DNA from 2 places in the Proteiniclasticum sp. genome. Region 1 is predicted to be linked to the other one. Evidence: predicted binding sites of a transcription regulator. Region 1 holds the regulator's gene; the other holds the start of a gene.
The links. Region 1 encodes Rex, which represses fermentation and respiration genes when NADH is low (regulators of the CRP and FNR family bind a similar motif). Its sites were predicted from a motif close to ATTGTTAANNNNTTAACAAT; they were not measured.

Region 1 (8,010 bases):
AAGGCTCCTGATTCAGCACCCTTATTCCATACCCGAAAGCTACAGCTTCTTTAAGGAGCGGATCTTTTCTGAGCACCCGTTTGATCTTATCGTAATCCCTGTTCAGGTCAAAGTACTCTTTGAAGAAATCTTCAAACTCCTCTCTGGTCACATTCTCAAGAAATACATCCTGACCGGTTAAATAGGCTCTGATGACTTTGCCATGGACTACACCCTGAAATCTTTCTTCATCTTCTTTGTCCATTCTGTTCCAGCGGAAGCACTGACCGCATTCGAAAATGTGCTTGGGATGAAAGTTCTTTACCCCTTTAAGAAGGATTCCATTCTCTCTTTCTTCAATTTCCTTATAGTCCATGTTTACCTCTTTTCTCTATTGGAAGCTCTCCGTCTCTGATAAGTGCTCATGAATTCCGAAGGCAGCCTTTTTACCGGCACTCATGGCAAGAATCACTGTAGCGGAACCTGTGACGGCATCTCCGCCAGCAAATATGCCTGGTATGGTGGTTTCGCCGTTATCTTCGTTGATGATGATACACCCTCGTCTGTTGGTTTCAATGCCTTTTGTGGTGGAGGCGATGAGCGGATTAGGTGATGTGCCGAGAGACATGATCACGCTGTCGCAGTCGATGACAAATTCGCTTCCTGTCACTTCCACAGGTTTTCTTCTTCCTGAGGCATCAGCTTCACCAAGTTCCATTCTTACACAGATCATCCCTTTGACAAATCCGTTCTCATCCACAAGGATTTCCTTGGGATTGGTAAGCAGGTTCATGATGACCCCTTCTTCTATGGCATGATGAACCTCTTCCGCTCTTGCAGGAATCTCCTTCTCCGATCTTCTGTAGACGATCAAGGACTCCGCACCCAGCCTTGCCGCTGTTCTTGCGGCATCCATGGCCACATTTCCCGCACCCACGACAGCCACTCTTTTTCCGTGACTGATCGGCGTATCATAGTCGCTCCTGAAAGCCTTCATGAGATTGGCACGGGTAAGATATTCGTTGGCAGACATGACACCGTTGGCGTTTTCACCCTTGATGCCCATGAACATGGGTAGCCCCGCCCCTGAACCGATGAATATTCCCTTGAAGCCTTCATCTTCGATGAGACTTTCGATGGTTACTGTACGGCCGACGATGACGTTGGTTTCGATCTTCACGCCCAGCTCCTTGAGGAGACTGATTTCTTCCTTGACGACGGTTTCTTTAGGCAGTCTGAATTCAGGAATACCATAAACCAGTACACCACCCGCTTCGTGAAGCGCTTCGAAAATCGTCACATCATAGCCGAGCTTTGCAAGATCTCCGGCACAGGTAAGACCCGCAGGACCGCTCCCCACAACGGCAATCTTGATGCCGTTTGACGGAAGCTTATCCGTATTCTTATATCCGTTCTCCATTGCCCAGTCCGCAACGAATCTTTCAAGTTTACCGATATTCACCGGTTCACCCTTGATGCCCACAATGCAGGAACCTTCGCACTGCTCTTCCTGAGGACATACTCTTCCGCAGACAGCAGGAAGGTTGCTTGCACGGCCGATGGTATCTCTTGCAGCTTTAACATCCCCGTTTTTCAGTTCCTGAATGAATTTAGGAATATCTATGGCTACAGGGCATCCCGGTACACATCTCGGATTTCTGCACTGAAGGCATCTTTCCGCTTCAAGCAGAGCCTCCTCATGATTGTATCCGAAGCTCACTTCCTTGAAATTTCTTACTCTCTCTTCCGGTCTCTGTTCCCTTACTGGTACTCTATTTCGTTTCATGTAGAATTTCCCCCAAATCACATAATTCCGAGTCCTTATGTACAGATGCCTGTTCTTTTACAATCATCTTTTTTCCTTCTACAGTTTTGTACATGGACTGACGTCTCATGGCCTCATCAAAGTTGATGAGATGAGCATCAAATTCAGGTCCATCCACACAGGCGAACTTCACTTCGTCTCCTACAGTCACTCTGCAGGCACCGCACATTCCCGTACCATCCACCATGATGGGGTTAAGGGATACAACGGTATGCAGGTTATAGGATTTTGTCAGCCTTGATACGAATTTCATCATGATCATGGGACCGATGGCCACACATATATTGTACTCTTTGTTCTCTGTTTCGATCAGTTCTTTCAGTTTGTCGGTAACAAGTCCGTGGAAACCGTAGCTTCCGTCATCCGTACAGACATAGAGGTTTTTCGCCACCGCTTTGAACTCTTCTTCAAAAATCAGCGTTCCTTTTGAACGGGTACCGATGATGACATCCACATCGACTCCCTTTTCCTTCAGCATCTTCACCTGCGGATAAACAGGAGCTGTCCCCACACCTCCTGCAATAAAGACAATCTTCTTACCGGAAAGATTCTCTTTATCATCTGTCACGATGTCCGAAGGATTACCAAGAGGACCAACGAAATCTCTGATTTCGTCCCCTTCACTCATCTGTGCAAGCTTCTTAGTGGATGCACCCAGTGTCTGGAATACGATGGAAACGGATCCTTCTTCTCTGTTATAGTCGCATATGGTCAGCGGCACTCTTTCTCCCCGTTCGTCCACTTTGACTATGATAAACTGCCCGGGCAGAGCAGCTTTGGCTACACGCGGAGCCAAAATATCCATCTGGTAGATGTTTTCTACCAGCTCTTTTTTCCGTATAATTCTATACATTTTTTCCCCCCAATATTGTTGTATGGTGAGTCTAAATCTCACCTTTACAGTATACGTATTATGCCCTTCCATTTCAACAAAACTCAGAGACTTTTAAGCACTATAAAGGGGACCCTTTTTAAAGGTCCCCAAGATTTCGCTTCACTATTTGTCCAGGTCGTTCATCAGATAGACAAGTGTCAGCAGACTTTCGCTTAAATGTACATTTTCAACAGATACATCTTCAGGTACATTGATATCCAGCGGAGCAAAGTTCCAGAGGCCTTTTACGCCGTTTTCCACAAGTACATCAGCCACTTTCTGTGCCTGAGCATGCGGTACGCAGAGAATACCGATATCAATCTTGTTTTCTGCAAGGAATGACTCCATCTGATCGATGTCGCTGATTTCAACATCTTTGATTCTCATTCCGATGAGCTTAGGATTAACATCGAAAATCGCCTTCAGATCAAATCCGAATTTGTCGAAACGGGTGTAGTTTGCTACGGCCTGTCCGATGTTACCTGCTCCAATGATAACTGTTGAGTATCTCTTATCCAGTCCCAGGATATTTGAGATTTCATTATATAGTTCTTTTACGTTGTATCCATAACCCTGCTGTCCAAAACCACCGAAACAGTTGAAATCCTGTCTGATCTGTGAAGCGGTGAATCCGATTTTCTCACTAAGTTCCTTAGAAGAAACTCTGTCAACATCGTTTCTCAGCAGTTCAGCCAGGTGTCTGTAGTATTTTGGTAATCTTTTGATAACCGCCATGGAAATGTCTTTTTTCTTATCCATCCTCGCACCTCATCGTTAAATAAATTTCTAACAATATAATACCACAAATTATATGATCATGTGTTAATATTTGTCAAAGATTTTTATCAAAGATTTCAATTTTATGAGTCTGTTAAAAACATCTATATTACGTTGTTAATTTTTAACACTCTAACAATATAATTGCTGTTTCGCGTTGCCTATCAAGGATAATATTCACTAGAAAATAAAATTATTGTGAAAAACTTCTTTACTCTTCAGCGATCTGAAATGGTTTGCATAATGAAAGAGGACACCTAAGTGTCCCTCTTTCATTATGCAAACCTATTTTGAAGATATCATTCCTATGCTTCATGAATCGGTTATATGAAAAAAGTCACTGCTGTCCCCTTAAATATGCTTCTGCTCGATCATTTAAAGGCTTCGACAACGGCATCGAGGATAAACTGCTGCTGCTCCTCATAGCCGATATCCGCCAGACTGTCTCCATCCTGAGTACCGTAGTTTGCAAAACTTGAGTGGTTTCCTCCTCTGATGATCTGTCCGTAGGTTGTTTTGGGCAGCCTTTCCTGGGCTTCACTCAGCTTATCGTAATCAATGATGAGGTCCTTATCTCCGACTAGGGAGAACACCTTGAATGTGCTCACAGAAAGATCGGTGCTTCCATCAGGATATGCTGCAAGAAGGATCAGCCCTCTTATTTTCTCGGGATTTCTGCTGACATATCTTGAAGCGGATACCCCACCCAGAGAATGACCGATAATGACCCAGTCCTGAATTTGATCATCTGCCACGTAATCCTCAGCTGCATAGTTTGAGAGAATCGACAGCTTAAACGGTGCTTTAAGGATTACTGTCTTATAGCCAAGGGACGCGATCTTTCTACCAAGATATCCGTAGGCCCTCTCAGAAACTCTTCCTCCCGGATAGATCACCACACCGCCTTCAGGATTTTCGGGGGTAAACACAAGATCTCCGCCGATTTCCTCATAGGCGATTCCCTCACCTTCTGTTAATGCTTCCTCTGCAGTCAGCGACGGCCTGTAATAATCCTCTGCATAGATGTAGAGGCCAACCCCCACAAATACCAGAACGATGATAAGCACTCTGATGATCCGGTCGAACCATTTCTTTCTGCTTGATTCTTTAACTTCCATATTTAACACCCTCAGTTCCTCTAAAATGATTTCTCTGTATTCATATTGTACACTCTTTATCAGTATACTTCATTATAGCCCTTCTATTAAGCCATTTACGGGATAATCTGTTAAGAAAAGGAAAATAAATCTATTCTTTCCTATTAACGCTTTTTCCTCAATGAAGCTATGCTAAAATAGAATCAGTGAAGAAATGGGAGTGTTATGAATATGGTGAACAGAGTTTTAGATAAAGATCGTTATATATTTTTAGAAAAGCCGGCCATGGAAGTCTACAATAAAGAAGAAACCCTTAAAAGAGCCGATGAGATCGAAGCCTATATCAGCGAGCTCAAAACCTTTAACATCAGTTTGGAAAAACTTTCAGCCACTTCCTTGAGCAAGGCGGAAAGAAGCCTTATCCTCAATCTTGCTTTTATCCTCTCATCAGAAGAAAAGCTATGGGATAAAGTGCTGGAGAACAGAAGAATCCCCTTCAGTACATTTTCAAAACTTGTGGAAGAGCCTGTTTTTGAACTGAAAAAATGGCATGATCTTATTCTCTCCTACAGTATCCTTTTCCACGGTGAAAAGTATCCGCTCATTACACGGTATCTCCAGTATGATCTTAAGGAAAAAGAAGATTCTTTTCCCATAGACAGCGATGCACATTCGGGTCTTACCCTCAGAAAAAAAGGCAGCTATGCCTATATTCTGTCCAGCCAGGGTCAGTTTATGAAGATAAAGGATGAAGGGAACAGTGTAGGCGATGTCACTTCGGGAAAAAAGGCAAGAAAACGGCCGAACCTCCTGAAACCCTTAATCGCCATAGTTATGATCGCGCTGATTCTTGGCCTCGCTTATCAGTATATGTCAGAAAAGGTTGACCGGACCATCATTATACGCGCCGAGGGAGAAATCAAAATGAATTTCAATCCCTGGGGAAACCTCGTAAGCATTTCAGCTGTCAATCCTAAAGGTCAGGAACTGATCGAGAAATCGGATCCCGAACAGAACGACATCGACACTGTCCTTGCAGAAATCATCGAGCAGGCATACATCAGTGAAGCCATAAAGGAAAGAGATGAGATCATCATCCTTATCTCCGGCGAATTTCTACCTGAAGATTTCTTCAAATCCGGTAAAACCCATGACAGGATCCTCTCCTATCAGCTGGACTGCAAAATCAACAACAACGGTTCTTTCCTCTATGTGGAGTAGTCATGGAATGCTTAACTCCGCTCTGGCAGAATGATCTGAAGAGAAGCTGATGAGATATTCCGATTTTTGAATACAGAAAACAGGCAGTCTTTTCCATTACGGATAGACTGCCTGTATCTTTTCTCTTATGCGTTATAAAGTTCTTCGAAAGCGCCTTCGTCAAAACCGACCATATACTGATCGTCAACGTAGATTGTAGGAACGCTTCTTACACCGATGCTGAGCAGTTCCTTTCTGTATACTGGATCTGAAGTGTTCTTTTCCTCATAGGAAATATTGTTTGCCTTGAAGTATTCCTTGGCAAGGTCACAGTATGTACAGGTGTTGGATGTGTATATTACTACCTTTTTATCCATTTTTATCCCTCCAGAGATTAAAGTGTTATACCGGTTTCTACATTCCGGCAATTCAATTGTATCCTATTTAATGCATTTTGTCCAATTCTATTTCGTCTTGTACTGACTCGGTTTACGTTCATAATGAGGATATTTTTCCACACAGCTTCGGCAGATACAGGCGTTTCGCACAAGCTCTTCCGGTACCATAAGAAGCAGCTCCTCTGGAAATTGAATATCCTTGCACCAGCACATACTGGGATCTTTGCCGTTTTCCATATAACAGTCATTCGGTTCACCGCAGAGCGGGCAGATCGATCGGTCCATAAGTTCCTCCCATAGAATTTATCTGTCTACTACCCATTCTAATCCACTCATAAACTGACTTCAAGTACCTCTTCAAATTTAGCGGAATTCATGTATAATAGGATGTTAGGAGGTGTTCCATGGAAGAAAAAAGAATCAACAAAGCCATATCAGATACGGGATACTGCTCCAGACGTACAGCCGATAGTCTGATCGATGAAGGACGAGTTACAGTCAATGGAGAAAAAGCGGTCATGGGACTTAAGGTCACGGAGAATGATGAGATACGTGTAGACGGTAAAATCATTTCCAATGAACCACCCATGGTGTATATCGCACTGAACAAACCAAGAGGTATTGAATGTACCACAAACCGTAAAACTAGAGGAAACATCATCGATTTCGTCAAGCACAAGGAACGTATATTTCCTGTGGGCAGACTGGATAAAGATTCAGAAGGACTCATCCTTCTGACCAATGACGGTGATATCGTAAATAAGATCTTAAGAGCAAGAAACAATCACGAGAAAGAGTATATCGTCACAGTGAACAAACCCATCACTGATGACTTCATCAGAAGGATGTCCGGTAGAATCCCTATCCTTGGCACCATGACAAGAGAGTCCAAAGTGGAAAAACTGGATGATCGCACATTTAGAATCATACTCACCCAGGGTCTCAACAGACAGATCCGAAGAATGACAGAATACCTCGGCTATCGCGTTGTGACATTAAAAAGAATCAGAATCATGAACATCGAACTTGGGAGTCTTAAGCTCGGAACCTACAGAGATCTTTCTCCTCTTGAGCTCCATACACTGAATAAACTGGTAAATGACTCGCAGAAAACCGTTGATTAAGTTCATCGGTTTTTATTTTTGGCTGGGTTTAATTTGAAATCAAACTCCTGCTGATATTACCCGTACAACTGTTCACTTATGCACATTATTAACAATTGCCTGTGGATAACATGTGGAATTGCTGTTATTTATATTGGTATAACTGAAAATCCTCCTAAAACGGCCCTCATCAGTTATAATTTTCAAGCAGTTATCCACAGCTTTACCCACATATGGGTATATTTCTTGTGAGTAATCTGTGGCTAACGTGGATAAACCCCCCTATTTTCTGTGGATATCCTCAAGAATCCGTTCTTTTTAATGTGACTAAAGGTTATGGCTCAACTTCCTGAAGTTTTAGTAAATGGCCTTTAAATCATCTCATGCTGTGATAAATCTGTAATCATTATAATCGAACAGCAGAGGTATAATATCAGTAGAGCTTATATACTTAAAAACGGCACCAGACCAAAGCGATCAGCTCTTGAAATTACAAAAAGCAAGGAGGTCAGACAGATGAAATTCAGATCAGTGATTCTATTCCTGGCAGCATTCACACTTATTGCTGCAGGCTGCGTAAACAGGGAAATGACAGAAGAACCGGAAATCGGAATATATGTGCTGAAAGGCCAGGAGTCAGAAGACTTCGCCTGGGTCCTTCTGGAAAACGGGCATCAGTTTCAGTTCAATCGTCATATTGCCACTTCCTACGTGCCCATGGGAACCTATTTCGTGGAAAATGATGAGCTGATTCTTA
Region 2 (8,010 bases), on a different contig from region 1:
TCATTGAAGTAAGAACCGTTGTCTCTTGGGAAGTACCCCTTAGTGATGGTTACACCGTAGCGGAAACAGCCGGAATCAGCTTCAATCTCACCTGCAAGTATTTTAAATAAAGTACTCACCGAGATATCATTTCCAGTAAACGCGATCTTGTCATCTCTGCCTACGATAAATGATACATTATCCAGCACCTTTACTCCATCAATGGACTTTGTGAGATTCTCCACAATAAGAATATCATTTCCGACTTCTCTCTCAGGCTTGAACCCGACAAAAGGATACCTTCTGTTGGATACCGCGATGTCGTCAAGTGAAATCTTATCCAGCAGTTTCTTCCTTGAAGTCGCCTGCTTGGACTTTGAGGCATTAGCGGAGAATCTGGTGATAAAATTCTGAAGGTCTCTGATTTTTTCTTCCTTCTTCTTGTTTGAATCTTTCATCAGCTGTGTCATCAGCTGACTGGATTCATACCAGAAGTCATAATTTCCCATGTAGATTCTGATTTTACCGAAGTCCACGTCACAGATGTGTGTACAGATCATATTCAGGAAATGTCTGTCATGGGATACAACGATGACGGTTCCTTCAAAGTCTGCCAGATAATTTTCAAGCCAGGTAATTGAAGGCAGATCAAGGTCATTTGTAGGCTCATCAAGTATAAGCACTTCAGGCTTACCGAATAATGCCTGCGCAAGAAGAACTTTCACCTTATCTCCACTTTCAAGTTCGCTCAGGATCTTTTCATGTCTGTCTGTACCAAGACCCAGTCCAAGAAGCAGTGAAGCCGCTTCTGACTCTGCTTCCCATCCGTTAAGGTCAGCAAACTCGCCTTCCAGAACAGATGCTTTGATTCCGTCTTCATCGGTGAAATCTTCCTTGCTGTAGATTTCATCCTTTTCTTTCATAATCTCATAAAGTCTTTCATTTCCACGGATAACGGTATCGATAACTTTGTCGTTATCAAACTGAAAATGATCCTGCTTAAGCACAGACATTCTCATATCCTTTCCTAGAAACACATCGCCAGTATTCGGTTCTATTTCACCAGATAGAATCTTGAGAAATGTTGATTTACCCGCTCCATTCGCACCGATAACGCCATAGCAGTTACCTGACGTGAACTTAATATTGACATCGTCGAAGAGTTTTCTCCCTCCAAAACGAAGACTTACATTACTTACATTTAACATTTTATTATTCACTCCATATTATCTTAATTCTTTCACACAAATTATGATTATACCATGAATCTCAATATAAATGAACTCTTTTCAACACCTTTACAAATAAATGTGAAATTTAACTGAAACAGAATCATATTGATGTCATACATGTGTTAAAAGCATGAATTCAGCACCCTCAGATTATATTCACTAGGCTATTTTAATGGAAATTCAATAAATAAAAGTCATAATTCCTTCATTTTTGCAATTATCTGACATATTATTGACAATAAATATTCTTACTGTTAAAACTGAATTAACAAATCCTTTCTCATTCGAATTTGGAGGTGTATCAATGGAAACCGACTTTAATCTTTTAGAAGATGATGCCTTGTCTAAAGATAGATTGTCCAAGCTTGATGCATACATCGACAGCATGGAAGACAAAGAAGGTATGCTGATTCATATCCTGCACCGTGCTCAGCACCTGTTCGGATATCTCCCCCCTGAACTACAGCTCTATATTGCCCGAAGGATCAATATACCTGCAGCGAATGTTTATGGTGTCGTCTCCTTCTATTCCTACTTTACACAGACTAAGCGTGGTGATCATACAGTAAGTATCTGTATGGGTACCGCATGCTTCGTCAAGGGTGCTGAACAGGTCAGAGATGCTCTGATGAAAGAACTCAAAGTAAAGGTCGATGAAACTACGAAAGATGATCAATTCACCTTGAAAGAAATCCGATGTATCGGCGCCTGCGGACTCGCACCTGCCATAATGGTGGACGATAAGGTTTACGGGCATATGAACGATGAGAATGTGAAAACAGTTCTTATTACCTATAAAGGTGTGTGAGTGAGATGATTAGAAGTAAGGAAGAGCTGATAAGAATAAAGAATCAATATAAGGACATCAGACTTCTGCGTCTGACCGGAGGCGGAAAGAGCAGGCGCACCGAACTAATGGTAGGCCTTGCCACGTGCGGGATTGCGGCAGGCGGCAAAGAAATTTATGACATCCTTGAAAAGACAATAACTGAATTGAACATCGATTATGTAGATCTCATCAAGGTCGGCTGTGTCGGTTCCTGCTACTGCGAGCCTACAGTGCAGGTCAATGTACCAGGTCATGCACCTGTCTATTACGGTTATGTAGACCCTGAATCTGCACGCAGGATCATTCTGGAACATGTCGTCAAACATGAGATCGTCAAAGACAAAGTTGTCCAGATGAGTTTCAACCATACTGACCCGCCTGGCGCGAAAAAAAGACAGTTCAGAATCGCCCTTAGAAACTGCGGTAATCTGGACCCGGAAGACATCAGACAATATATCGCTTTTGACGGCTATGAAGCCCTTTCCGATATTCTGATGACCGATACGCCTCAAGAGGTCATCGATACCCTGAAACAGAGTGGTCTGAGAGGACGAGGCGGTGGCGGTTTTCCTACCGGTATTAAGTGGCAGGCGACCTATGATCAGAAAAATCCTGAAAAATATATGATCTGCAATGCCGATGAAGGCGATCCTGGCGCATACATGGACAGATCTGTTCTTGAAGGTGATCCTCACAGTGTACTTGAAGGAATGATCATCGGAGGATACGCAACCGGAGCAAATCATGGAATCGTCTATATACGAGCTGAATATCCTCTGGCAATCGAAAGGCTCAATAATGCCATCCTGCAGGCACGGGAATACGGTTTTCTCGGTAAAGATATTTTCGGAAGCGGTTTTAATTTTGATGTTGAAATCCGGCTTGGTGCCGGTGCATTCGTCTGTGGTGAGGAGACTGCACTCATTCATTCTGTTGAAGGAAAGCGTGGGGAGCCAACTAAGAAACCGCCTTATCCATCCGAAGAAGGCTATCACGGTAAGCCTACTACAGTAAACAACGTCGAAACCCTGGCAAACATTCCGGAAATTTTCAGTAAAGGTGCAGAGTGGTTCTCAAATATCGGTGTTGGACGTTCAAAAGGAACAAAGGTATTCGCACTTGTCGGTAAAGTCAAAAATGTTGGTCTGGTTGAAGTGCCTATGGGTACTACACTCAGAGAGATTATTTATGATATCGGAGGGGGAATCAGCGGGAATAAGAAGTTCAAGGCTGTACAGACAGGTGGTCCTTCCGGAGGTGTGATCTCAGGAGAGTATCTGGACACGCCAATCGAATATGAATCTCTGAGGGCATTGGGCACAATGATGGGATCTGGCGGTATGATCGTTATGGATGAAGATAACTGCATGGTGGATATCGCAAAATTCTATCTCAAGTTCACCATGGACGAGTCCTGCGGTAAGTGCACGCCTTGCCGAATCGGAACCAAACGTCTTTATGAACTTCTCGATGGCATCACTACCGGAAAAGCTGGCGAGAACGTACTCGATCAGCTGGATTCCCTGGGCAGCAACATCCGATATTCCGCTCTTTGCGGACTTGGACAGACGGCGCCCAACCCGGTATTAAGCACCATGAAATACTTTGAAGAAGAGTACCGCATGCATGTAGAAGAGAAGAAATGCCCCACAGGAGTCTGCAAAGGACTCTTCCGCTACAGCATCATTCCTGAAAACTGTGTGGGGTGCACCGCATGCAGAAGAGTATGTCCGGTAGGATGTATCGCCGGTCATCCCAAACAGGTCCACTTCATCGATCTCAATATCTGTATTTCCTGTGGTGCCTGCTTTGATGCCTGCAAGTTCAATGCGATTAAAAAGGCTTAGGTGAAAAGAATGAATGAGATAAAAGAAAAAGTGAATGTTCGAATCAACGGTCAGGATCTCGTTGTGGATAAAGGAACGACGATACATGAGGCTGCGAAACTTGTCAATGCGGATATCCCGACACTCTGTCATCTCAATCTCGAAGGATTCGGAATGGTCAACCGTACAGCATCCTGCCGTGTATGCATGGTAGAAGTTGTCGGCAGGCAGGCTCTGTCTCCTTCCTGCTCCGAATATGTGACTGAAGGAATGGACATTGTTACAGACTCCCTTAAAGCCGTTTCGGCACGTAGAATGAATCTGGAGCTTCTCATTTCCAATCATCCTATGGAATGCCTGACATGCAGAAAGAATCTTCAGTGTGACCTTCAGGCTCTGGCAAAGAAACTGGGTATATACGACATTCCGTTTACCGGAGAGAAGATGAGTCGTCCACTGGATAAAAGTTCATTCGCCCTGGTGAAGGACCCCGATAAATGCATCATGTGCAGACGCTGTGAAACCATGTGTAACGAAGTTCAGACCTGCGGTATCCTTTCAGCTAACTCAAGGGGATTCGACACATTCGTCGGTCCTGCCTTCAATCTTGATATGGCAGATACCTCCTGCACGTTCTGCGGACAGTGTGTTGCGGTCTGTCCTACCGGTTCGCTTTCCGAGATCAATAACATGCACAAAGTCTGGTCTGCACTTCTAAGACACGACAAACACGTTGTGGTTCAGGTAGCTCCAGCCGTAAGAGTAGCCATTGGAGAAATGTTCGATATGGAACCAGGTTCGATTACTACAGGTCAGCTTGCCAGCGTATTTCGCCGTATGGGCTTCAACGGTGCTTTCGACACAGACTGGGCAGCGGATCTGACCATCATCGAAGAAGCATCAGAGCTGATCCATAGAATTCAGCATGGTGGAAAGCTACCCATTCTGACCAGCTGCTGCCCTGCATGGGTGAGATTTTTCGAGTATCAGTTTCCTGATATGCTCGATATTCCATCCACATGCAAGTCCCCGCAGATCATGATGGGAACCATCATAAAAACTTACTATGCAGAGAAAATGAATATTGCCCCAGAAGACATTCTGGTTGTTTCTGTAATGCCCTGTATCGCCAAGAAAGCCGAAGTTCAGAGAGAAGAACTCAGGATCGGAGAACTTCATGATGTGGACTGGGTAATCACCACAAGAGAGCTTGGATATATGCTTAAGGAAGCAGGCATTGATTTTAAAACCCTTCCCGATAGCGAATTTGATCAGATTCTCGGCGAAAGCACAGGCGCTTCCGTGATATTCGGGTCAACTGGAGGTGTCATTGAAGCTGCAGTACGTACCGCTTATGAGTGGTTGACCCACGAAGAACTCGAAGATGTAGACTTCAAACAGCTTAGAGGGCTTGAGGGAATCCGTTCGGCCAGTGTCCGAATCAACGACATGGATCTCAAGATCGGTATCGCTCATGGTCTTGGTAATGCAAGAAAAATGCTTGAAGGAATCAGAAGCGGTGAACTGGACTTTCATGCCATTGAAATTATGGCCTGTCCCGGAGGCTGTATAGGTGGTGGTGGGCAGCCCTACCATCATGGAAATATGGACATCATCCGGAAAAGACAGGAAGCCATATACCGAGAAGATGCAGGTAAAGCAAGAAGAAAATCCCATGAAAATGAAATGGTCATGAAGCTGTATAGAGAATATCTTGGTGAGCCCTACGGTGATAAAGCCCATGAACTTCTTCATACCTCCTATACCGGCAAGAAGATGATCTAGGTTACATCTATGAATCCTTTCAATAGAACCATGAGGCACTTCACTCAGACGAAGTGCCTCACTTTTTACCGGACATCTACACCTGATATCCACAATAATTGATTGTACGCAATTAATTTTCTGCAATGTATTGAGATATCTGTCACGATGCGTTATGATATTTATGGAACATTTTAAGTGAAAATTATGTTCGTTATGAGACACTACTTATATAAATAGAAATTAGGAGGCATGAAAAGTGTATAGTGTACGAGAAATATCCCCCCAGATTTATTGGATAGGAGGAAATGACAGGAGGCTGGAACTGTTCGAGAACTTATTCCCGCTTACTAATGGGGTTTCATATAACTCATATCTTATCCTGGATGAAAAGACAGCTATAGTTGATACAGTCGATGATGCGATCACTGATCAGTATCTTGAGAATATTGAACATCTGATGCAGGGAAGAGAACTCGACTATCTCATCATCAATCATATGGAGCCTGATCATTGCGGAAACATCGAAAATATCATCAGAAGATATCCCAACGTAAAGGTAGTTGGAAATAACAAGTCATTCCAGCTATTTGGACAGTTTTATAATATGGATATCACAAAGAACCAGATGCTTGTAGGTGAAGGCGATGAACTCAGTCTTGGAAAGCATAATCTGAAATTCATCTGTGCTCCAATGGTCCATTGGCCTGAAGTCATGATGAACTTCGAAACCACAACTGGTATTCTTTTCTCTGCAGATGCATTTGGAACATTCGGTGCACTGACTGGAAATATATTTGATGATGAAGTGGATTATAAGGGTCTTTATCTGGAAGAAGCCAGAAGATACTATGCAAATATCGTCGGTAAGTTCGGCGCACAGGTTCAGTCTGTATTCAAAAAGATCGGTTCATATGATATCAAAATGATCTGTTCACTTCATGGTCCTATTTTCAGAAAAGATCTTAAACTCATTCTGGATCTTTATGACAAATGGTCCAGATACGAGGCGGAAAAAGAAGGCGTTGTCATATTCTACGGTACAATGTACGGCAATACGGCTAATACAGCTGATGCACTCGCAAATAAGCTTGCAGACCGTGGAGTTCAGGATATCAGAGTTTATGATGTCTCAAAAACTCATCCTTCATACATCATTTCCGACATATGGAAATACAGCCATCTGGTAGCCGCAGCACCGACATACAACATGGGACTCTATTATCCGATGGACAATCTTCTTCATGAAATGATCGCCCTTGGAGTCAAGAACCGTAAAGTTTCCATCATCGGAAATCACAGCTGGGCAAGCGCTGCAAACAAACTGATGACCGAGAGATTCGCTTCCATGAAAAATATGGAAATCATCGGCAATACATTCGACATGAAATCAAGGCTGAAAGACAACCAGGAAAATATGCTTGATGAACTTGCTGATGCCATTGCAGCATCAGTGCTGAAAAAATAGAATAACTTAACAATGAGCCGGAAAAATCCGGCTCATTTTCATTTCTCATCTTGTATTAAATCTCTTCATGCCTTGCATCTCTCCAAGGAGAATCAGATTATCGATCTGGTTGAACCTTCCCTCTCTAATCGTGTTTTCGATGGCATTGACATTGATCATCAGTTCATAATCAAGATGCGCTTTATTATCTCTGAAATCCAGTTTCTGGGACAGGATGAAATTAAGATTGGATGACAGCTGATAACGAACGAACTCCTTCTCCTGCTCACTGAACATTGAAAGCATTCTTGTGAGGGTACGTGCTGCACCGAGGGAATGAATGGTTCCGATTATACCATGACCGGCTTCTGCGGCAGTCACTGCTGCCTTAAGCGAATTGAGTGTCCTGATTTCTCCTATGACGATATAATCAGGACTCTGTCTCAGTGCATCCTGAATACCCTGATCAAAGCCCGAAAAGTCTTTCCCCAGCTCTCTTTGTGTCACTACCCCTACATGGGGTGAGTACTTATATTCTACGGGATCTTCAAGTGTAATGATATGCGCTTTTTCCTTTTTCAGTATTCCGTCGGTGACTGCTGCCATGGTGGTCGATTTTCCCGCTCCCGTTCTTCCCACGATGAGGGACAGTCCCCTCTTCCTGATGACACGGTCGGACAGATCTTCAGGCAGTCCAAGTTCCGCAAGAGATTTTATCCTGTCACTGATGACCCGGATAACCGCACAACGCATGCCCATGGATGAAAAACAGTTTACACGGTATCTCCCAAGATATTCGAAGGAGACATCTATCCCCTGAGCACTGCCGAGGTATTCATGGACATATTCAGCCGGTTTAAGAAATGAGGTGAATTTCTCCAGTTCACTCCTGCTCGTAATGAATCCGCTTTCATACAGTTCACCATGAATTCT

Region 2: a site for Rex is predicted at 1,432-1,451, ahead of RTX25_RS13800 (NAD(P)H-dependent oxidoreductase subunit E). Genes of this name have one in related genera too.

What each region holds. Positions count from the first base shown of each region.
Region 1 is NZ_DAMBTF010000034.1:5,834-13,843, reverse strand. It holds gene RTX25_RS13485 (DNA glycosylase) at 1-355, opposite strand, end outside; gene gltA (NADPH-dependent glutamate synthase) at 371-1,765, opposite strand; gene RTX25_RS13475 (sulfide/dihydroorotate dehydrogenase-like FAD/NAD-binding protein) at 1,752-2,657, opposite strand; gene RTX25_RS13470 (redox-sensing transcriptional repressor Rex) at 2,802-3,437, opposite strand; gene RTX25_RS13465 (alpha/beta fold hydrolase) at 3,827-4,573, opposite strand; gene RTX25_RS13460 (hypothetical protein) at 4,784-5,773, shown strand; gene RTX25_RS13455 (glutaredoxin family protein) at 5,899-6,129, opposite strand; gene RTX25_RS13450 (cysteine-rich CWC family protein) at 6,217-6,435, opposite strand; gene RTX25_RS13445 (pseudouridine synthase) at 6,555-7,274, shown strand; gene RTX25_RS13440 (hypothetical protein) at 7,770-8,010, shown strand, end outside.
Region 2 is NZ_DAMBTF010000038.1:7,188-15,197, reverse strand. It holds gene RTX25_RS13805 (ATP-binding cassette domain-containing protein) at 1-1,187, opposite strand, end outside; gene RTX25_RS13800 (NAD(P)H-dependent oxidoreductase subunit E) at 1,516-2,019, shown strand; gene RTX25_RS13795 (NADH-quinone oxidoreductase subunit NuoF) at 2,025-3,887, shown strand; gene RTX25_RS13790 (NADH-dependent [FeFe] hydrogenase, group A6) at 3,897-5,651, shown strand; gene RTX25_RS13785 (FprA family A-type flavoprotein) at 5,890-7,098, shown strand; gene RTX25_RS13780 (ATPase, T2SS/T4P/T4SS family) at 7,144-8,010, opposite strand, start outside.